DNA from 3 places in the Caldalkalibacillus salinus genome. Region 2 is predicted to be linked to each of the others. Evidence: riboswitches for the same ligand, from Rfam matches in the RefSeq annotation. Region 2 holds a riboswitch; each other region holds the start of a gene.

Region 1 (6,098 bases), on a different contig from region 2:
CGAGAAAGGGATTAAGAACATTATTATTCATGTAGAGGAGCCTAAGCATCATGCAGCCTTGACCAAGGAAGGTTACACAGTCTTCTCTACTCTGTTTGCTTCGCGGACGTTGTTAAAAACATTGGTCTTACAACCAAAAGTTGGCCGGCTAACGTCACAGCATCATAACTGGGTCAGAGAGATTGTGGTGACCAACATGAACTACAACGACTTACCTATACGCCGCTTGCCTTTTGTGGGAGATGCTTTAATTTTATATATTATACGGGATGAAACGTACCTGGTTCCAGACGGTGACACACCTTTGAAAGTTGGGGATCGATTACTCATTAGTGGACAGAAAGACAATGTGAAAAGAATGAGGAAAGAGTTAGAAGCTTAAATCTGTGTGTGACGGCTTTTGTTACACCAGTGTATCAACGCTAAAAGAAGCGGCCTAGGGTTAGTAGGTCGCTTCTTTTTTCTTTACTCATCAACTGTTCGGTCAATGTGTCATTCTTGAACGGGGGGTAACTCCCCTTTGCGGATGTCCTCCTCCGTTGCTGCAATCTCTCATTCGTCATGCTCCATCATCAGGGCTATGGTAGGTTCCATTTCAATTATCAGAACCAGTACTGATATCCACCTGAATAGGGCGCGTTATACCTACACAACCTAAGCGTAAATATAGACGACCTTTAAAGGAGGAAGTAGATTGGGAGATCACAACAAAGCTGAGCGCCCTCAGTTGGACCGTCCCCGTAAGTTGGGTGGAGATTATGAAGGCTGGGACGGTAATTTAGAAGAAAATAACGGAGACCTAGACACCAGCCCATGGCTATTTCTAAGCTTAAGTGCACTTACAGTCCTAGCTATTTTCATCTCTGTGTTTGTTTTTCTCTACATGATTCAACCTCGTCTTGAGGGGATCCATCCTTACATGTACAGTACTGTGAAATGGGCTTTTGTCCTTCTCAGCGTAACTGTCATTGGCGGTTATATGTGCATCATGCTCACGGTACAGACCGAAAAACCGTTCGCCTTTTTTCTCAAACGTAAAGAAGTGGCCAATAATCCATTGGTTCCAGTCACTTTTATGATCGGGAAACGGTTGGGTTTTTCTAAGGATCGCTTGAAAAATTCTTTACTAAAGATATCCAATGCAGTCAACCGTTCTTTATATCCCAAGGTCCACCCAGATGATTTATTAATTCTTGTACCTAGATGCTTGTCACAAATCATGCGCAAAGAATTAAAGGACCTCACAGAACGCTATGGTGTTAAGTTTCATACGGCGAGTGGAGGAAATAAAGCAAGGGAACTGTTGGTGACTGAACAACCGAGAGCGGTTATCGGTGTGGCTTGTGAACGTGATTTATTTTCGGGGATGCAGGATGTGGATGGACAAATGCCAGTGCTGACCATTGCAAATAAGAGACCGGACGGCCCATGCTTTAATACCTATATTAATCTACAAGAGATGGAAGAGGCTATTAGCTTCTTTTTAGGGCATGAACAAACGGTACCGGACCACTTAAAAAGCTTGGAGCCATCATAGGCCCAAGCTTTTGTGTGCATTTTGTGCCCATATTGACTGACACTCTCAAATGACCTACTCAGATCACTCCCAAGGCTTTCTGATAGTCAGGAAGTCTGCAAGTAGACGACTCTCTTCTCGACGTTGTTTACGTATCTCTGCTCGTTGGGGAGCCGTTTCATGTAACTTCTTTTCTTCTTCCGTCTCAGGGACCACCTTGGGAACCGGAATGGTCTTTTTATTTTCATCAAGGGCAACAAAGGTCAAAAATGACGTCGCAGCAATTTGACGTTCCGCTGTGATGAGATTTTCTGCTATGACCTTCACAAAAACCTCCATGGAACTTTTTCCTGTATAGGTCACGAAAGATTCGAGACAGACGGAGTCGGTCGGTTTGATCGGATGAAGGAAGTCTACAGAATCCATGGATGCGGTGACCACCTGCTGCCGGCAGTGTCTCATCGCCGATATAGACGCAATATCGTCTATGTAGGACATTAATTTCCCTCCGAATAACGTGTCATGATTATTCGTATCGTTTGGAAATACATGACTTGTCTTCACACATCTTGACTCTTTGCATGTTTTACTCTCCACTATTTGACGCTCCTTTTCCATATGAAACTGGTATTGTATCTCTAGTGTTTCTCTATCCTCTGTGATTTAATATATCTCACTTAAGCATAGGCATCCATTAAAAATTTTCTTTGGTTTGTGAGACTTATTATAGACATAAAAAAAGAGGATGTGCAAATGGTTCGCTTAAAATACTATTGATTTAAAAGTTTGAGACTGATAAGATAAATATACGCTCTATAATACAATATTTAGTTTTTATTTAGTTAAAAAACACTATATATAGTTCGGTGTCAAGGTGTCCATGCTCGGACTTAAAAGGGAATTTGGTGTAAAACCAAAGCTGCCCCCGCAACTGTGAGTGCTGACGATTGGGTATGACCACTGTATGTATGAGGTATATCGCCCTATATACGGGAAGGCCCCAAAAAGGATGACGCACAAGTCAGGAGACCTGCCTTAACACGAAAGTTTTCTGTTCTTCGGGGATGGAGAGTTGAAAACGACACACCTATTTCATACAAAGTAACGGTGACAACCCTGCGACGCTCTAGTCAGTAGAACGAGTCAGCTCTCTTCGTATGTTGGGTATTCTATTGTGTCGTTTTGTGAACATACTCTCATCCCAGGACGGGGATGAGTTTTTTTATTTCCCACAGTTTTTGAAACGATTGGGCGCATAAAGAGGACTTATATAACAAAACTTGGCCCTATACAAGTGCCCAAGTGATATAAAAGGAGGAGATGTCAGTGACCCTTACATACGCCAAAGAGAGCTTGATACCTGAAGCCTTACAAACATTTATTGCCTTTAGTTGTCAGTCACTCACCCAAGAACACATAGAGCGAATTTGCACAGATATCCAGAAAGAGTGTGCGGGTAACCTGTCCACAACGGAGGCGATGGCAGCGATCACTCAAAGCACGCTTGAAAAAACATCTGTCGAGGAACCATTCTGGCAATACGTGGCTGCCAGAATGCTAAGGTATCAATTGTATCTTGAGGCAAGTCACCAACGTGGTTACGAGTTAGAGAAAGAGGCCGATAAGATATCGGGCTATGGTTCACTCGTATCTTTAGTCGAACATTTAGTGGGCGAAGGCAGATACGGGCGTTACCTCATGGACTATTACACGAGGGAGGAAATAGCCGAACTCGAAAGGAGTATCAAACCTGAGAGAGATGATTTATTCAACTACGTAGGGCTAAAATTACTAGCTGATCGTTATCTGACAAAAAACAAGCAGGATAAGGTAGAGGAACTGCCACAGGAACGGTTCATGACGGTTGCCATGCACTTAGCTATGAAGGAAAACGATAAAGTCTACTATGCCCAACAATTTTATGAGGTATTATCCCAACATGAAGTGATGGTAGCTACACCGACTTTGAATAACGCAGCTAAACCGTTCCACCAGTTATCCAGTTGCTTTATTGACACAGTAGACGATAATTTGTGGAGCATTTATCAAACGGACCAATCCTTTGCCCAGGTGAGCAAACATGGAGGCGGACAAGGCATCTATGTGGGCAAAATCCGAGCGAGGGGTTCATCTATTAGAGGCCATGATAATAAGAGTGGGGGTGTCATCCCTTGGATTAAAAACTACAATAACACCGCATTGGCGGTCGATCAGCTCGGTGTGAGAAAAGGGGCAGCGGCTATCTATCTAGACGTTTGGCATGCTGATATACTAGACTTTCTCAATATTAAGACCAATAACGGAGATGACCGTTTAAAGGCCCATGATATTTTTCCAGGGGTTTGCATTCCAGATTGTTTCATGGAAGCGGTGGAACAACGAGAGGATTGGTATTTATTCGATCCTCATGAGATACGTGAGGTCATGGGCTTCTCTTTAGAGGATTTTTATGACGATGAAGAGGATAAAGCCTTCTCTGAGCGTTATGCCGCATGTGTTAAAAACCCAGATTTGAAGAAGAAAAAGGTTCCTGCCATTGACATTATGAAAAAAATCATGTCTAGCGCATTTGAAACAGGAACGCCATTCGTCTTTTACAGAGATACAGTCAACAAGGCTAATCCCAATAAACACCAAGGGATGATCTATAGCAGTAATTTATGTACAGAAATTATGCAGAATATGAGTCCGACTGAGTTGATTTCTGAAGAATTAGAGGACGGTGTCATCGTGACTAAAACGAAGCCTGGAGATTTTGTCGTTTGTAATCTGTCCTCGATTAACTTAGGAAAAATGAAAACGAAGGAAGACCTGGCACGTGTGATCCCCATTCAAGTGAGGATGCTAGATAACGTAATTGACTTGAACTTCTATCCTCTTAAGCAGGCAGAGAAAACGAACCAACGTTACCGAGCGATCGGTTTAGGTATCATGGGCTATCATCATTTTCTCGTGAACCATGAAGTGACATGGGAGTCCGAAGCGCATATGGCCTTGATAGACGAATGGTTGGAAGAAGTGGCTTATCAAACCATAGACGCCTCTATGTCACTAGCCAAAGAGAAAGGAAGCTACCCGCTGTTTGAAGGATCTGAATGGCAGGACGGCACGTACTTTGAGCGTCGACAGTACCACTCTCAACGCTGGCAGGATCTCAAAGAAAAGGTACAGCAACATGGTGTCCGAAATGCCTGGCTGATGGCGACGGCACCTACGAGCTCAATCTCGCTTATCACTGGAACAACGGCGGGTATCGATCCTATTTATCGAAAGTTTTTTATGGAGGAGAAGAGAGGCGCGTTCATTCCCCAAACCGCACCAGATTTGACAGAGCAGAACCAATGGTATTACAAAGAAGCGCATCATATTGACCAGCAATGGAGCATTAAGGCCGCTGGGGTACGCCAAAGACATATCGATCAAGCACAAAGCTTTAACATCTATATTACACCAGATATTAAGGCCAAGGCTTTCTTAGAGCTTTACGTACAAGCATGGAAACAACAAATGAAAACCATCTATTATGTTCGTAGTTTAAGCACTGAGATAGAAGAGTGCGTCTCTTGTGCCACGTAAAAATTGCGTCACATAAAGAAAAAAATAATAACACCAAAGACATAGACTCATAGCAATGAGGGAAGGAGAAACAAAAATGGAACTATCGAAGAAAAAGTTATTTAACGAACATGGAGAACGTGACTGGGGAAAGAGGAGAATGATCGGGGGAAATACGACCAATCTTATTGAGTTGAATAACGTTAAATATGAGTGGGCGTATAAAATGTATCGTGCCATGATGAATAATTTTTGGATACCAGAGGAAATTCCGCTCGCGCAAGACGCGAAGGATTATGAAACACTCACAGAAGCAGAGCGGACAAGCTACGATAAAATTCTGAGCTTCCTTATATTCTTAGATTCTCTACAAACGGCTAATCTACCGAATATAAATGAGTACATTACAGCACCTGAAGTCAATCTATGCTTAACGGTACACACGTTTCAGGAGGCGGTTCACTCCCAGAGTTACGGGTATATTTTAGATAGCGTGTGTCGCCCTGAAGTGAGAGAGAAAATTTACAACGAATGGCGTGAAGATGAGCATCTCCTCAATCGTAATCGTTTCATCACAGATTTATATGAACAGTTTATCGCAGAACCCTCCGATCGGAACCTAGTGAAAACGGTCATGGCCAATTATATCTTAGAAGGTATTTATTTCTATAGCGGTTTTTCATTCTTCTACGCCTTAGCTCGTCAGGGAAAGATGAACGGAACAGCAACGGAGATCAAGTACATACAACGAGATGAGCTCACACACTTAGCCTTATTCCAAGGGATATTCAGAGAACTGCGTCAGGAGAATACGACGTTGTTTACACCAGATCTGATAGAAGAGCTAAGAGACATGATGCACACGGCCGTTGAGCATGAAATCCGCTGGGGTCAGTATATTATAAATAATCAGGTACAAGGATTATCAAATGAGGCGATTGAGTTATATATTAAATACTTAGCCAACCAAAGATTAAAACGTCTTGATCTTGAGGTTTTATTCCCCGAGGTACAAGAGCATCCCCTT
Region 2 (6,098 bases):
TTATTCAGCTAGATCTGTCGGCTAGAGAGAAAGATCTAAGATAATTAAGCTCAAATCATGATAATTGAAGTTTACACGTCATGAAGGTAAAAGGAGACGTAAAGTCTCATTTTGCCTTCTTTTTATTTTACCGCCCATAAACGAGTCTCGTTATGATATTGTAGATGTAAAGGACCTTGTTCCTGTCATAAGAAACATTATCACTTGGAGGACACCATACTATGTCACCGACGAATGTGGAGCACAATACATCCACTCAACTACCAGTACATAAACAAAGAAGTTGGATTAAAAGAATGTTTAGTAAGAAGGGCTTATATGCAGGTGTGGTGTTAACCTTACTCATAGCTCTACTCGCGGGACAACTCGTTGCTTTGCCTTTGTTGTCCATCATGGGCGTTATGATTTTATCTATATTACTCGGGATGGGATGGAAAGCCACTTTCGGCGTTCCAACGTTTGCCACTGAGGGCGTACAATTCAGTACAAAGTATCTGTTAAGGGCCGGTATTATCTTAATGGGACTTCGCTTAAATTTAGAACAGATATATGCGGCAGGTATGACCGTTTTAGCCGTGGACCTTATTGTCATTGTGTTCACCCTAGTCATCATGCTTTACTTAGGGCATAAGCTTGCAATCGATGCGCATTCATCCGCTTTAATAGCAGTAGGGACTGCTGTTTGTGGGGCAGCCGCGATTGTCGCCGTAGCCCCCCTGATTGGGGCTAAAAAAGCCCAAACGGCGATCGCTGTCTCCTATATCGCGGTGTTAGGGACGATTGGCACCATGATTTATACATTTATATACCCGTTCCTCGGGGTGACACCTGATACTTATGGCCTATTTGTAGGTGCGACGTTACATGAATTGGCCCATGTGATTGCCGCCGCAGCACCCGCAGGTGAAGTGAGTAGTGAAACGGCTATTCTCGTCAAGCTAGGTAGAGTCGCTCTGCTCATTCCTGTCGCTTTATTCCTTGCGTATTGGTTTGAACGAAAGGAAGGTGCTCAACACCCGCATCACCGTCAGGATAACCAGACATTAATGCATCGTTTTAAAAACCTGCCGATCCCTTGGTTCGTCATCGGATTTTTATTGCTCAGTATGATTAATACGCTAGGTGTTGTACCTATAGGGCTTACACACTTTCTCATTGCATTAAGTGTGCTATTCTTATCGATGGCTATGGCCGGACTTGGACTAAGTATTCATGTTAGAGAATTTAAGCAAATAGGACTACGCACCGTTAGCTACGGTGTGCTGGGTTACGCAAGCCTAGTGATACTAGGGGTGCTTCTCGTAAACATCCTTTCACATTGATGTTCTAGTAAAAGTCACGCTAGCTAGTGCTAATTAAGGCTAGCTTGTGAACCCGCGTAAAAGGAGTGTATTAAAGAAAATCTTAATCTATAGAGGGAGGTTCAATGATGAGCTTTAGTTATGTTACGCATTTATACTGTCCCAAATGTGATGCACATTACGATGTTAATCAAGCGCATCATTTGTGTCAGTGTGGCTCGCCCTTGCTCGTCGACTATGATCTTGATGCCCTATCAGACAATTTTAAAACAACGATGTTAAAAGAGCGTAAGCCCACACTTTGGAGATACCATGAGTTACTCCCCGTTAAGCGTGAAAAACATGTCGTATCCCTAGGAGAAGGGATGACACCGCTTCTCTCCATGCCTCGTATTGGCGAGAATATGGGCATTCCTCATTTATATATGAAGGATGAAGGGATGGTCCCTTCTGGTTCATTCAAAGCGCGTGGCGCTGCTGTCGGTGTGTCAAAAGCAAAGGAGTTAGGGGTTGAGGCGATCGCCATGCCAACCAATGGGAATGCTGGTGCGGCATGGGCCTTATACGCTGCGAGAGCGGGTATAAAATCATACATTGTCATGCCCGTGAGCGCTCCCACCATCACAAGACTTGAAGTGGCACTGTCAGGGGCTCATTTAAACCTTGTGGACGGATTAATCAGTGATGCCGGTCGTATTGTGGCGCAGGCCGTACAAGACGTCGGCTTCTATGATGCCTCCACCTTAAAGGAGCCTTACCGTATTGAAGGGAAGAAGACAATGGGTCTAGAAATAGCAGAGCAGTTGGACTGGCAGATGCCGGATGTCATCCTTTATCCTACTGGAGGTGGCGTAGGTCTCATCGGCATCTATAAAGCGCTGAAGGAATTGATGGCTATGGGGTGGATAGAAGGGCCGTTGCCTCGACTTGTGGCTGTACAATCAACGGGGTGTGCGCCGATTGTTCAGGCGTGGGAGGATAAGAAAGAAGAGTCGACCTTCTGGACAGACGCTTCGACCATTGCCTTCGGCATTAACGTTCCTAAAGCGATAGGGGATTTCCTTGTATTAGAGGCGATCTATGAGACTGACGGGTGTGCCATGGCCGTAGACGATACAGCCATTGTGCAGGAACAACAGTGTATAGCTTCACTTGAAGGTGCTTTTATTTGTCCTGAAGGGGCCGCGACGTTTGTAGCCGCTCGACAGTTAAGGGAGCATGGATGGATAAAAGATCATGATACTGTGATCGCCCTCAACACAGGTCAAGGGATTAAGTATCCGGACACGATGCAAGTAGAAGCCCCTGTGTTAAAGCCGGGAGATCGACTAAAGTTAAAAAATTAAGACAAAAAACCTATTGAAATAAATGCTAAGATGAGGTTTAATGTAGACAAGGTTACACATAAAATAACAAAATATGCCATTTAAAAGTGCTTAAGTTTTCATTGCAAGCTTAAGATAATAGGGAAACCGGTGTGAATCCGGTGCAGCCCCCGCTACTGTATACGTGATGAAATTGTCAACCACTGGCGATTTGCTGGGAAGGGACAAGAGTAAGATGAACGTGAGCCAGGAAACCTGCTTTTAAATGTAACGACCATTCTTCGGAGGGGAGAATTAAGGTGAAGACAACGCGTACTCATGTCATCTCGTTACTGACAATAGATGAGTGCCCGTGCTTAACGATTGTCAACGTATGTCTCAAACCTTAACCTTCGTGTTAAGGTTTTTTTAATAGCATGAATGCTAGATTGGTGAGCTAGTTGTACAACTGAATACAAACAGGATTAGGTGCGGTTCTTATGCAGCCAACGTTCATTCGGCGTTGCTAAGGATCGCTTAAAAGGGAAGAACGGTGAAAGTCCGTCACGGTGCCCGCCACTGTAATGGGGAGTGAGTGGTTGATGTCACTGAGATAATTCTAGTAAAAGGAGCTAGATTGTTTTGGGAAGACGCCACATCAACGATGAACCTAAGTCAGGAGACCTGCCTACTATCCTGTTCGCTTCACAGCCTACGGGTTATAGGTGTGTGTAGAAATCGAGTGGACAAGTTTACGGTCTCGTACGTTATTTCTGCACCTCTATCTTCGTAGAGGTGCATTTTTTAGTTGTATCTATACCATTATTATTCATTCATGCAAAAAGGAGGTAAAAAAATGGAGTTAATGTCATTTGCGCTGTTTGCCATTATGGTAGGCATGCGCCATGGAGTTGATGGCGACCATATCGCCGCCATTGCTGACATGGTTGGAAGTGAAGAAGAAAAAAGTAGACAAGTCACGCTAGGTGTCATGTATGCCTGCGGACACGGGATGATGGTTTTGTTCGTAGGACTGTTAACCATTTTCTTCGGAACCCGACTTTCAAGTCCTGTTCAACAATGGATGGAAGGGCTCGTAAGTTTAACATTGATTATCTTAGGAGGTGTCATCATTTACAGTGTCTATCGGACTAAGAAAGATGATCAGCTCAAAAGTCGCATCACCCTCATCCAAGAGTGGTTGACTGCAAAGTTGCCAAGTGCTTCATTCTCACCTGTGAAAATGGGGGCTGTAGGGGCCATGATTGTAGGTATTATTCACGGTATAGGCGTTGAGAGCCCAAGTCAGATTGCTATCATATCGTCAGCATTTGGTTTAGATACTTACTCAGCGGCAACCATTCACCTTTTGTTATTCGTCGTTGGGCTCCTGTTTTCTACGATTTTAGTGACGCTTCTATTATCTTGGGGTTTTATTAAAGCGAGATTTAAACGACATCTGTACATGGTATTGGGACTCATAACGGGAGTGTACAGTATCGGATTAGGACTGTTTATGATCACAGAAATCATGGGTGGAGGTGTGTAGAATGAAAGGAAAATTATGGGTAATTGGATTCGGTCCTGGGAGTTTTGACCATATTACGAAGCGGGCACAGGAAGCCATTGAAGATAGCGATTGTGTCATTGGATACAAAACGTATATCCAATTGATCGAAGGTTTACTAAGTGGACAAGAAATCATAAGTACAGGCATGTCCGAAGAAGTGAGCAGGGCTCAAGCGGCTGTGAAACTAGCGGAACAGGGACGCAAGGTTGCCGTCATTTCCAGTGGTGATGCTGGGGTATATGGGATGGCAGGGTTAGTATATGAGGTCCTCGTTGAAAAAGGTTGGAAGGAGGACACGGGTGTCGCTGTAGAGGTGGTGCCTGGCATATCCGCCATCAACTCTTGTGCTTCACGACTCGGGGCACCCGTTATGCATGACGCTTGTACCATCAGTCTTAGTGATCATTTAACGCCATGGGAGCTCATTGCCAAAAGAATTGAGGCGGCGGCAGCAGCAGACTTCGTGGTGTCATTGTATAACCCTAAAAGTGGTCGACGTACAAAACAGATAGTCGAAGCTCAAAAGATACTACTGCGTTACCGTTCACCGGAAACGCCTGTGGGTCTAGTTAAAAGTGCGTACCGGGATCGTGAACATGTCGTCATCACGACATTGAAGGACATGCTTGAGCACGAAATAGGCATGCTAACCACGGTGATTATCGGGAACGCATCCACTTTTCTATACGATAACAAAATGATTACACCGAGGGGTTATCAACGCAAGTATACGCTGGATAAAGAGGAACAACGCCTAAAGCCGGCAGAACGTCTAAAACCTGAGAACGAGCCGTGGGCTTTACATGCAGGGGATCATCATGAGACGTCCTCGTCGTCTGCAACACCGGCGTCAAGACCTTTAGATTGGGCGAGTCAAGCCCTCCAAGCCGTCACTCAAGACGGTTATGAGAGCCAATCGCATGTCGCTTATGCTCAGTCACAAGGGCAGGAGCAAGCCCCCATTTTTGAATTAGCAGTGAGCCCAGGGGTTGCTAATAAGAATTTGACATCGCAACAACTGCTCACCATTGCTCAGGTCGTGGGAGAGCAAGGGCAGATGTCCTATACACCAGACCATCATCTGCTTCTTCAAATACCGACACATAATCCAGACGATATAACAGAAGCACTAGAGCGAGAAGGATTGATCTTGACTCCTGTTGGAGACGTTTTTCAATTGAAGGCGTGTGACTTCTGTGAAGGGGAGAAAAAGGATGCTATTCCATACGCAGAAGAAATCCAAGAGAAACTCGGGGGCATCGATCTCCCCAAAGAACTTAAATTAGGTTTTAACGGTTGCGGGATGGCTTGTTACGGTGCTGTTAATGACGATATTGGTATCGTCTATCGGAAAGGTGCCTTTGACCTATTCTTAGGTGGAAAAACAGTTGGGCGTACAGCACACCCGGGACAAATCGTGGCTGAAGGCGTATCCCCTGAAGATATCGTCAACATTGTAGAGCAAATTATTTTAGAGTATAAAGAACGCGGACATCCCAACGAGAGATTCCATAAGTTCTTTAAGCGTGTCCAAAGCATACAAGGCTTTCCTTATCGAGATGTGACACCGAAGCTCGATATCGAACCAGCTGCCTGTGGAGAGGATTAAAAGGAGGAATGGAGATGAAAGGAATCTTATTTGTCGGTCACGGTAGTCGTGATCCTGAAGGAAATGATGAAGTCCGTCACATGATCGAAAAAATTGCACCAACGTATGCATCTGACCATATTGTTGAGACTTGTTTTTTAGAATTTGAAAGTCCGAACGTTAATCAAGGCATTGACAAGTGTGTGGCCAGAGGTGCTACACATGTCGTCCTCATTCCTATCATGCTTTTACCCGCAGGACATTCGAAAATACACATCCCAGCTGCGATTGATGAAGCGAAACAAAAACACGCTAATGTCAGCTTCACCTATGGG
Region 3 (6,098 bases), on a different contig from region 2:
CATGGTTATTTTTGCTACGTTTGCGTAATGAATGGCCAGATAATGAAATTGAAACAGGTGCAGGATACGGCACTTGGGATAAATATAAGACCGTTTTACGTTTGAGCTGGTTCCCTTTATTGCCGCCTTTTGGGTACGGCTTTCTAGAGGCGTCTTTGCATGGCAACTATCCCGTATATGCCCTTCGATCTGGTATAACGGTTGAGTGGGTCTCTATACTACTTCCGGCTTTTGTAATCGGAAGTTTAGTCACGCAATTGCCCCTAGGTGTGCTCAGTGACCGATATGGTAGAAAGAATATACTATTAATCGTGATGTTACTAGGTTTACTCTTTTTTGGGATCGCGAGCATCGTCGAATCTAATAAGGTTGCATTGTTAGTGGCTTTCACCTTCGCTGGTGCATGCATCGGCTCCATATTCTCACTCGGTATTACGTATATGGCAGATCTTTTACCCAAAAGTCTATTACCAACGGGCAATGTGATGGCAGGTGTTTTCTTTGCTGTAGGGAGTATGACAGGTCCTTTAGTAGGGGGAATATTAATCGATACCGTTGCCGAGGGGAGCATTTATTATGCCATTTGTGGCATGTTACTCATTTTGATAACGTCAGGTCTCATCTTTAGAGAACATGATATAGAGGATGTACAAGATATTAAGGATGTACAAGATATTAAGGATGTTCAAGATTTTCAAGGATATTCAAGATAGGTCAAGTCAACAGACAGTCTCATCATTGATACCTATGGGAAGGAGTGTAAAAGCAATGATCGCAACAGGGATGCTTAAAGGCTTGAAGCACGAATATGAAGAGCCATTAAACTACACGCTGGCGTTTAAAGATGCGTCATTATTCATGAATGATGCCTTAAATCAAACGGTCAGTATTCAATTTGCGGGGCACATCGAATGTGTCTATTGCGGGAGAAAAATAAAAAAGAGCTTTAATAATGGTGCCTGTTACCCGTGTTTTAAAAATAGACCTGAGAACGACCTCTGTATTGTCAAACCTCACGAATGTCACTTTGAACAAGGAACGTGTAGGGATGCAGCATGGGGTGAACAGCATTGCATGGTTCCCCATTACGTTTACTTGGCAGTCAGTAGTGATGTTAAAGTTGGCCTTACTCGAAAGGGGAATGAATTAAAACGCTGGGGGGACCAGGGGGCTAGTTACGCTGTTCCTGTTGCCGAGCTACCCACGAGGAAGATGGCTGGTGAATTGGAAGTGGCTTTAAGTGAATACATAGCTGATAAAACGAACTGGAGAAAGATGTTGAAAGGCGAGTTGCCGGACGTGAGTCTTGAACAGGTACGTCAAGATATTTTGAAGAAAGTACCTGAGGTATTCCACCCTTTCCTACTGCGGGAAGAAGAAGTGATCGCGATTGTTTATCCCCAATTAGAGCAGATCGATAAGATCAAATCATACAATTTAGATAAAACGCCTTGTATTGAAGATCGCTTAATCGGCATTAAAGGACAATATCTGATCTTAGAAAATGGCGTCATTAATATGAAAAAATACGCGGGTTATCATATCTCTGTCACGGTTCATGATTCATAACCTTTTAAGGTAGCGATACAATTAAGGAAGTAGAAGGATATATCAACGTTATAATAGATTTACATTCCTTATTCGTTTCGAGTATAATGAGAGTACACAAAAAGACGCAGCGAACGAGTATGTCGCGTTTATTCATAAACATAAGATAGACCCTATAGGTTCCTTATAGCGTTTAACATTTTTGGGCAGAATACTGCTGAACCTGTATCAACACTATAAGGTGAAAAGGGAAGACTGGTGAGAATCCAGCACGGTCCCGCCACTGTATTCGCTGAGCGTTCCTCATGACCCACTGTGCGTTGCACGGGAAGGGGAGGATGGCGCATGGAAGCGTAAGTCAGGAGACCTGCCTATATGGGGGAGATTTAAGTTCCTTCGGGGAAAAGGAAGCTTAAAGAGAACGGTGGACCTTTTTTATCTCTTAATAGCATAGACCTCACTTTATGATGGTCTATAAGTACAGATAAGGTCTTTCAATCCCTTTATGAGCTCACGCCTTTTCCTCCTGAATGGAAAGGTGTTTTTTTGTGTGCGTCAACATCAAGCGATGTCTTAGTGAACTAGAATGATAGACTACTGAAGGAGTGAAGACAATGGCAAGAGTATTAGGTAAACATGGGCAAGCAAAAGGTTTGTTCCTAGCATTATTATTATCATTCGCCCTTATGATGACAGGTTGTGGTGCAGAAGATGTAGCCAGTGATTTAGAAGGCACATCCCAGGAAGAAGGACAAGAGGAAGAACAAACAGAGACAGGTGGGTCTCAAGACGTTGGTTATCCACTTACAATGACGGATGGTGTCGGTAACGAGCTGACATTGGAAGAAGAGCCACAGACGATTGTATCCACATTGCCTAGTAATACAGAGATTGCGTACGCTCTAGGCTTAGGCGACAAAATGATTGGGGTCTCAGAATGGTGCAATTATCCTGAGGAAGCCCTAGACGTTGACAAAGTTGGAGACATGGATGTCGATGAAGAGACAGTATTGATGATGGCACCAGACCTTTTGCTGGCTTCAGAACATTTACATAATCAATCTCCGGATGTCTTAGACACATTCAGAGAAGCTGGGATCAATGTACTCGTTGTGGCAGACGCTAGCTCTTTTGAAGAAGCGTATGAGAGTATCGAACTTATTGCGCAGGCGACTGGAACGGTTGAACGTGCGGAAGAAGTCGTCGATAACATGAAAGAGAAGTTGACGTCTATCACTGAAAAAGCTGATAGCATTGATGAAGAAGCACGAGTGTGGGTGGAGATTTCACCTGCGCCAGATATATTTACAAGCGGTAGCGGTACATTTATTCACGAAATGCTAGAGTATATCAACGCTGAAAACGCAGCTGGACATTTAGAAGGCTGGCCAAATCTAACAGAAGAAGAAATTGTAGAGTTAAATCCCGATGTAATTGTCACAACTTATGGTTACTATGTTGAACAACCCAAGGAAGAAGTGCTTGGCCGAGAAGGTTGGGCTCACATTCCTGCGATAGAAAATGAACGTGTTTATGATGTAGACAACGACACGGTAACGAGACCAGGACCGCGTTTGGTTGACGGGGTGGAAACACTTGCAACAATCATTTATCCAGAAGTATTCGGCGAATAAGCTTATAGGGTTGTATTTATTTTGTGGAGGGTTTGTACTAGGTACAGCCCTTCTTGGTTTATCTGTGAGTAGTGTCTATATCCCCATCCCGATGATTCTACAAGTGTTAGATAGCAAGTTACTAGGGGTGTCGAGTGCAACGCCTGTACCGGCAAATGTAGAAGCTATCATCTGGGATATACGCTTGCCTCGTGTGTTGCTAGCAACGATCGTTGGCGCAGCGTTAGCTTTAGCCGGCGCAGCGTTCCAAGGGTTGTTACGTAACCCACTTGCAGACCCCTACACGATAGGTGTATCTTCTGGGGCTGCACTAGGAGCTGTGAGTGTGCTCTTTTTCCAGTTCACATTATTTGGACTGGGCACATTCACCTTGCCCGTTGTGGCCATTGTAGGTGGGCTACTTGCTTTAATGCTCGTTTACGGATTGACGCGGTTCGTGAGTCCGACTCTAAGTGTAGAGACCCTTATTTTGGCCGGTATTATTATGAGTTCTTTTATCAGTGCGATTATCGCCTTAGTGATCGCTCTTAGTGGAGAGGAATTACGGCAGATTTTATTCTGGTTAATGGGGAATTTAGGGATGAGAAAATGGCCCTATGTCCAACTGGTGTTTCCTTTTTTTATCGTGGGGACCGTTCTGTTGCTCATGCACACACGTGAGCTTAACGCATTATCTATGGGTGAGGAAGCAGCTCAAAATATCGGGGTTGCTGTCCAGGAGAAGAAGCGCTGGATTCTATTGGGGGCTGCTCTATTGACAGGTGCTTGTGTGGCCGTTTCGGGTATGATTGGCTTTGTCGGACTCGTCATTCCTCACCTGGTACGTCTCGTCGTAGGACCCAATCATAAGCATGTTTTACCCTTATCCTTGTTGGTAGGCGCCTCTTTCTTAACGCTAGCGGATCTTATATCTAGGACGGTTATCGCCCCACAAGAGTTACCCATCGGCGTAATTACAGCTCTGATAGGGGCTCCCGTTTTTGCGCTATTACTCTATCGGGAGAAAGTGGTGAGGACAAATCATGAGTGACGCCATATTAAAAATAGACCGTTTAACGGGTGGCTATGACCACACCCCCATCTTAAAAAATGTGACATTAGATATTATGAAGGGTGAATTCTTTACGCTCTTAGGACCTAATGGGAGCGGGAAAACGACGTTGTTCAAGCTACTTACGGGTGCACTATCCGTAACGGAAGGCAGTGTGACGTTAGCTCGTAAACCTTTAGAGTCCTACAGTAAAAAGGAAAAAGCACGCCTTATCTCCGTCCTTACCCAAGAGCAAACGCACGCTTTTGACTATACGGTAGAAGAAATTGTTTCGCTTGGGCGTTACCCTTATCTCAGCGGATGGTTTCCTAGCTTGACAAAAAAAGACAACCAGGTCATAGAAGAAGTATTGAATCTGACTCAAACGTCTCAATATAAGAAAAAGAGGTTCTCACTTTTGAGTGGGGGGGAGAAACAACGGGTTTTGCTTGCCAAGGCCCTTGTGCAAGAGCCCGAGATCGTCTTACTAGATGAGCCGACCAACCACCTAGATATTCATCATACCTTTCACGTTCTGCAACTCTTGAAAGAGTGGCAACGCCAAAAAGGGTTAACCGTATTCGCTATCCTACATGATCTCAATACTGCTGCGCTTTACTCTGACCGAGTAGGGTTATTAAAAGCAGGTCAACTAAAAGAGGTCGGACCTGTTCATAAGTTAAAAAGGGAGAAAAGCCTAGAAGAGACATACGACGTTAAGGTGTCGTCTTTCTCACATCCACAATGGCCACACCCGCAATTCATGCTCACGCCTCCTAGAAAATCAAATGGAAGAGAGACACACTTCCGCCACTTTTATCATGTTAGCCAAAGTGACGAGTGCGTCCATGTCCACTTTAAAGCCCCCGTTCGCACGATCTCTAATGGTGTGACGGGTAGTGGCTTACAATGGATTCGTCATTTATGCAACTTTCACGTGCCTATGGACTATGATTGTACTGATCCTGTAGCGGATATCCAGCAGTGGATAAGGGCAAGACAATGGCCTGTGGAAGACACCGTTGGTATGATGACCGCCGTTCAACTTCAAGATGTCGTCGTTCTAGAACAAGAGATTGAGGGAATCGCTTATTTAGCCCTTGTCACCGCCGGGGTTGGTAACGCTGTTGACATCACTTCTAAACGAGCCCACGCCCCACAGTCACAGGTAGGCACAATTAACACGTTTATATGTTGCGACACACACTTAACGGACGGTGCCTTTGTCAATGCCATGATGTCAGCATCAGAAGCCAAAACAAAAGCTGTTATTGACCAGGGTGTGCATGACCCACATACACATACCCCCGCAACCGGGACGTCTACAGACAGCATGTGTATCGCTGCCACACAAGAAGGCCCAGCGACGCCCTATGCAGGTTCCGGAACGCCGTTAGGGAGAGGGATTGGGCAGTTAGTTTACGAAGCGACCACCGTCGCCATACAGAAATATAAGCGTAGACAGAACAGGAGTTAGCTATGATGATCATAAGTTCATCACCTATGATTATGATGGCCATTGTCATGGCGGCCATTGGGTTAGACCTCATCATTGGTGACCCCAAACGACTGCCTCACCCCGTTGTCGGTATAGGGAGGGGGATTGCTTTACTTGACAAGAAGTGGAACAAAGGCTCGCATCGCAGGATGAAAGGGGTAGGCCTTACACTCGTGGTCGTTGTGGGGTGTTTTGTCACGACCTTTGTCGTGGTCTACTTAGCCCATCAGTTACATGTTGTCGTGGGGGCAGTGGTGGAGACGTTACTTATTGCAACCACGATTGCAATCAAAGGGTTAAAAGAGATGGCCCTTAAGATCCATACTCATTTGAAAAAAGGGGATTTACCCCAAGCACGTCAAACGTTGGGCATGATTGTAGGAAGAGA

What was found. A riboswitch is a leader RNA that binds a small molecule or an ion and turns the genes downstream of it on or off. The one in region 2 is predicted to bind cobalamin.
Region 1: another riboswitch for cobalamin. It lies ahead of JKM87_RS04515 (ribonucleoside-diphosphate reductase subunit alpha); the one in region 2 lies ahead of JKM87_RS14755 (High-affinity nickel-transporter).
Region 3: another riboswitch for cobalamin. It lies ahead of JKM87_RS10835 (ABC transporter substrate-binding protein); the one in region 2 lies ahead of JKM87_RS14755 (High-affinity nickel-transporter).

What each region holds. Positions count from the first base shown of each region.
Region 1 is NZ_JAERVL010000004.1:165,302-171,399, forward strand. Features, by position in the region: gene JKM87_RS04500 (cation:proton antiporter family protein) at 1-382, shown strand, start outside; gene JKM87_RS04505 (DUF116 domain-containing protein) at 695-1,537, shown strand; gene JKM87_RS04510 (acyl-CoA thioesterase) at 1,601-2,134, opposite strand; cobalamin riboswitch at 2,372-2,568, shown strand; gene JKM87_RS04515 (ribonucleoside-diphosphate reductase subunit alpha) at 2,837-5,092, shown strand; gene JKM87_RS04520 (ribonucleotide-diphosphate reductase subunit beta) at 5,169-6,098, shown strand, end outside.
Region 2 is NZ_JAERVL010000027.1:26,022-32,119, reverse strand. Features, by position in the region: gene JKM87_RS14770 (hypothetical protein) at 1-44, shown strand, start outside; gene JKM87_RS14765 (YeiH family protein) at 222-1,322, shown strand; gene JKM87_RS14760 (threonine synthase) at 1,430-2,647, shown strand; cobalamin riboswitch at 2,715-2,903, shown strand; cobalamin riboswitch at 3,081-3,311, shown strand; gene JKM87_RS14755 (High-affinity nickel-transporter) at 3,462-4,154, shown strand; gene cobJ (precorrin-3B C(17)-methyltransferase) at 4,156-5,784, shown strand; gene JKM87_RS14745 (sirohydrochlorin chelatase) at 5,799-6,098, shown strand, end outside.
Region 3 is NZ_JAERVL010000015.1:255,580-261,677, reverse strand. Features, by position in the region: gene JKM87_RS10845 (MFS transporter) at 1-713, shown strand, start outside; gene JKM87_RS10840 (DUF2797 domain-containing protein) at 769-1,569, shown strand; cobalamin riboswitch at 1,747-1,937, shown strand; gene JKM87_RS10835 (ABC transporter substrate-binding protein) at 2,163-3,182, shown strand; gene JKM87_RS10830 (FecCD family ABC transporter permease) at 3,145-4,212, shown strand; gene JKM87_RS10825 (adenosylcobinamide amidohydrolase) at 4,205-5,689, shown strand; gene cbiB (adenosylcobinamide-phosphate synthase CbiB) at 5,695-6,098, shown strand, end outside.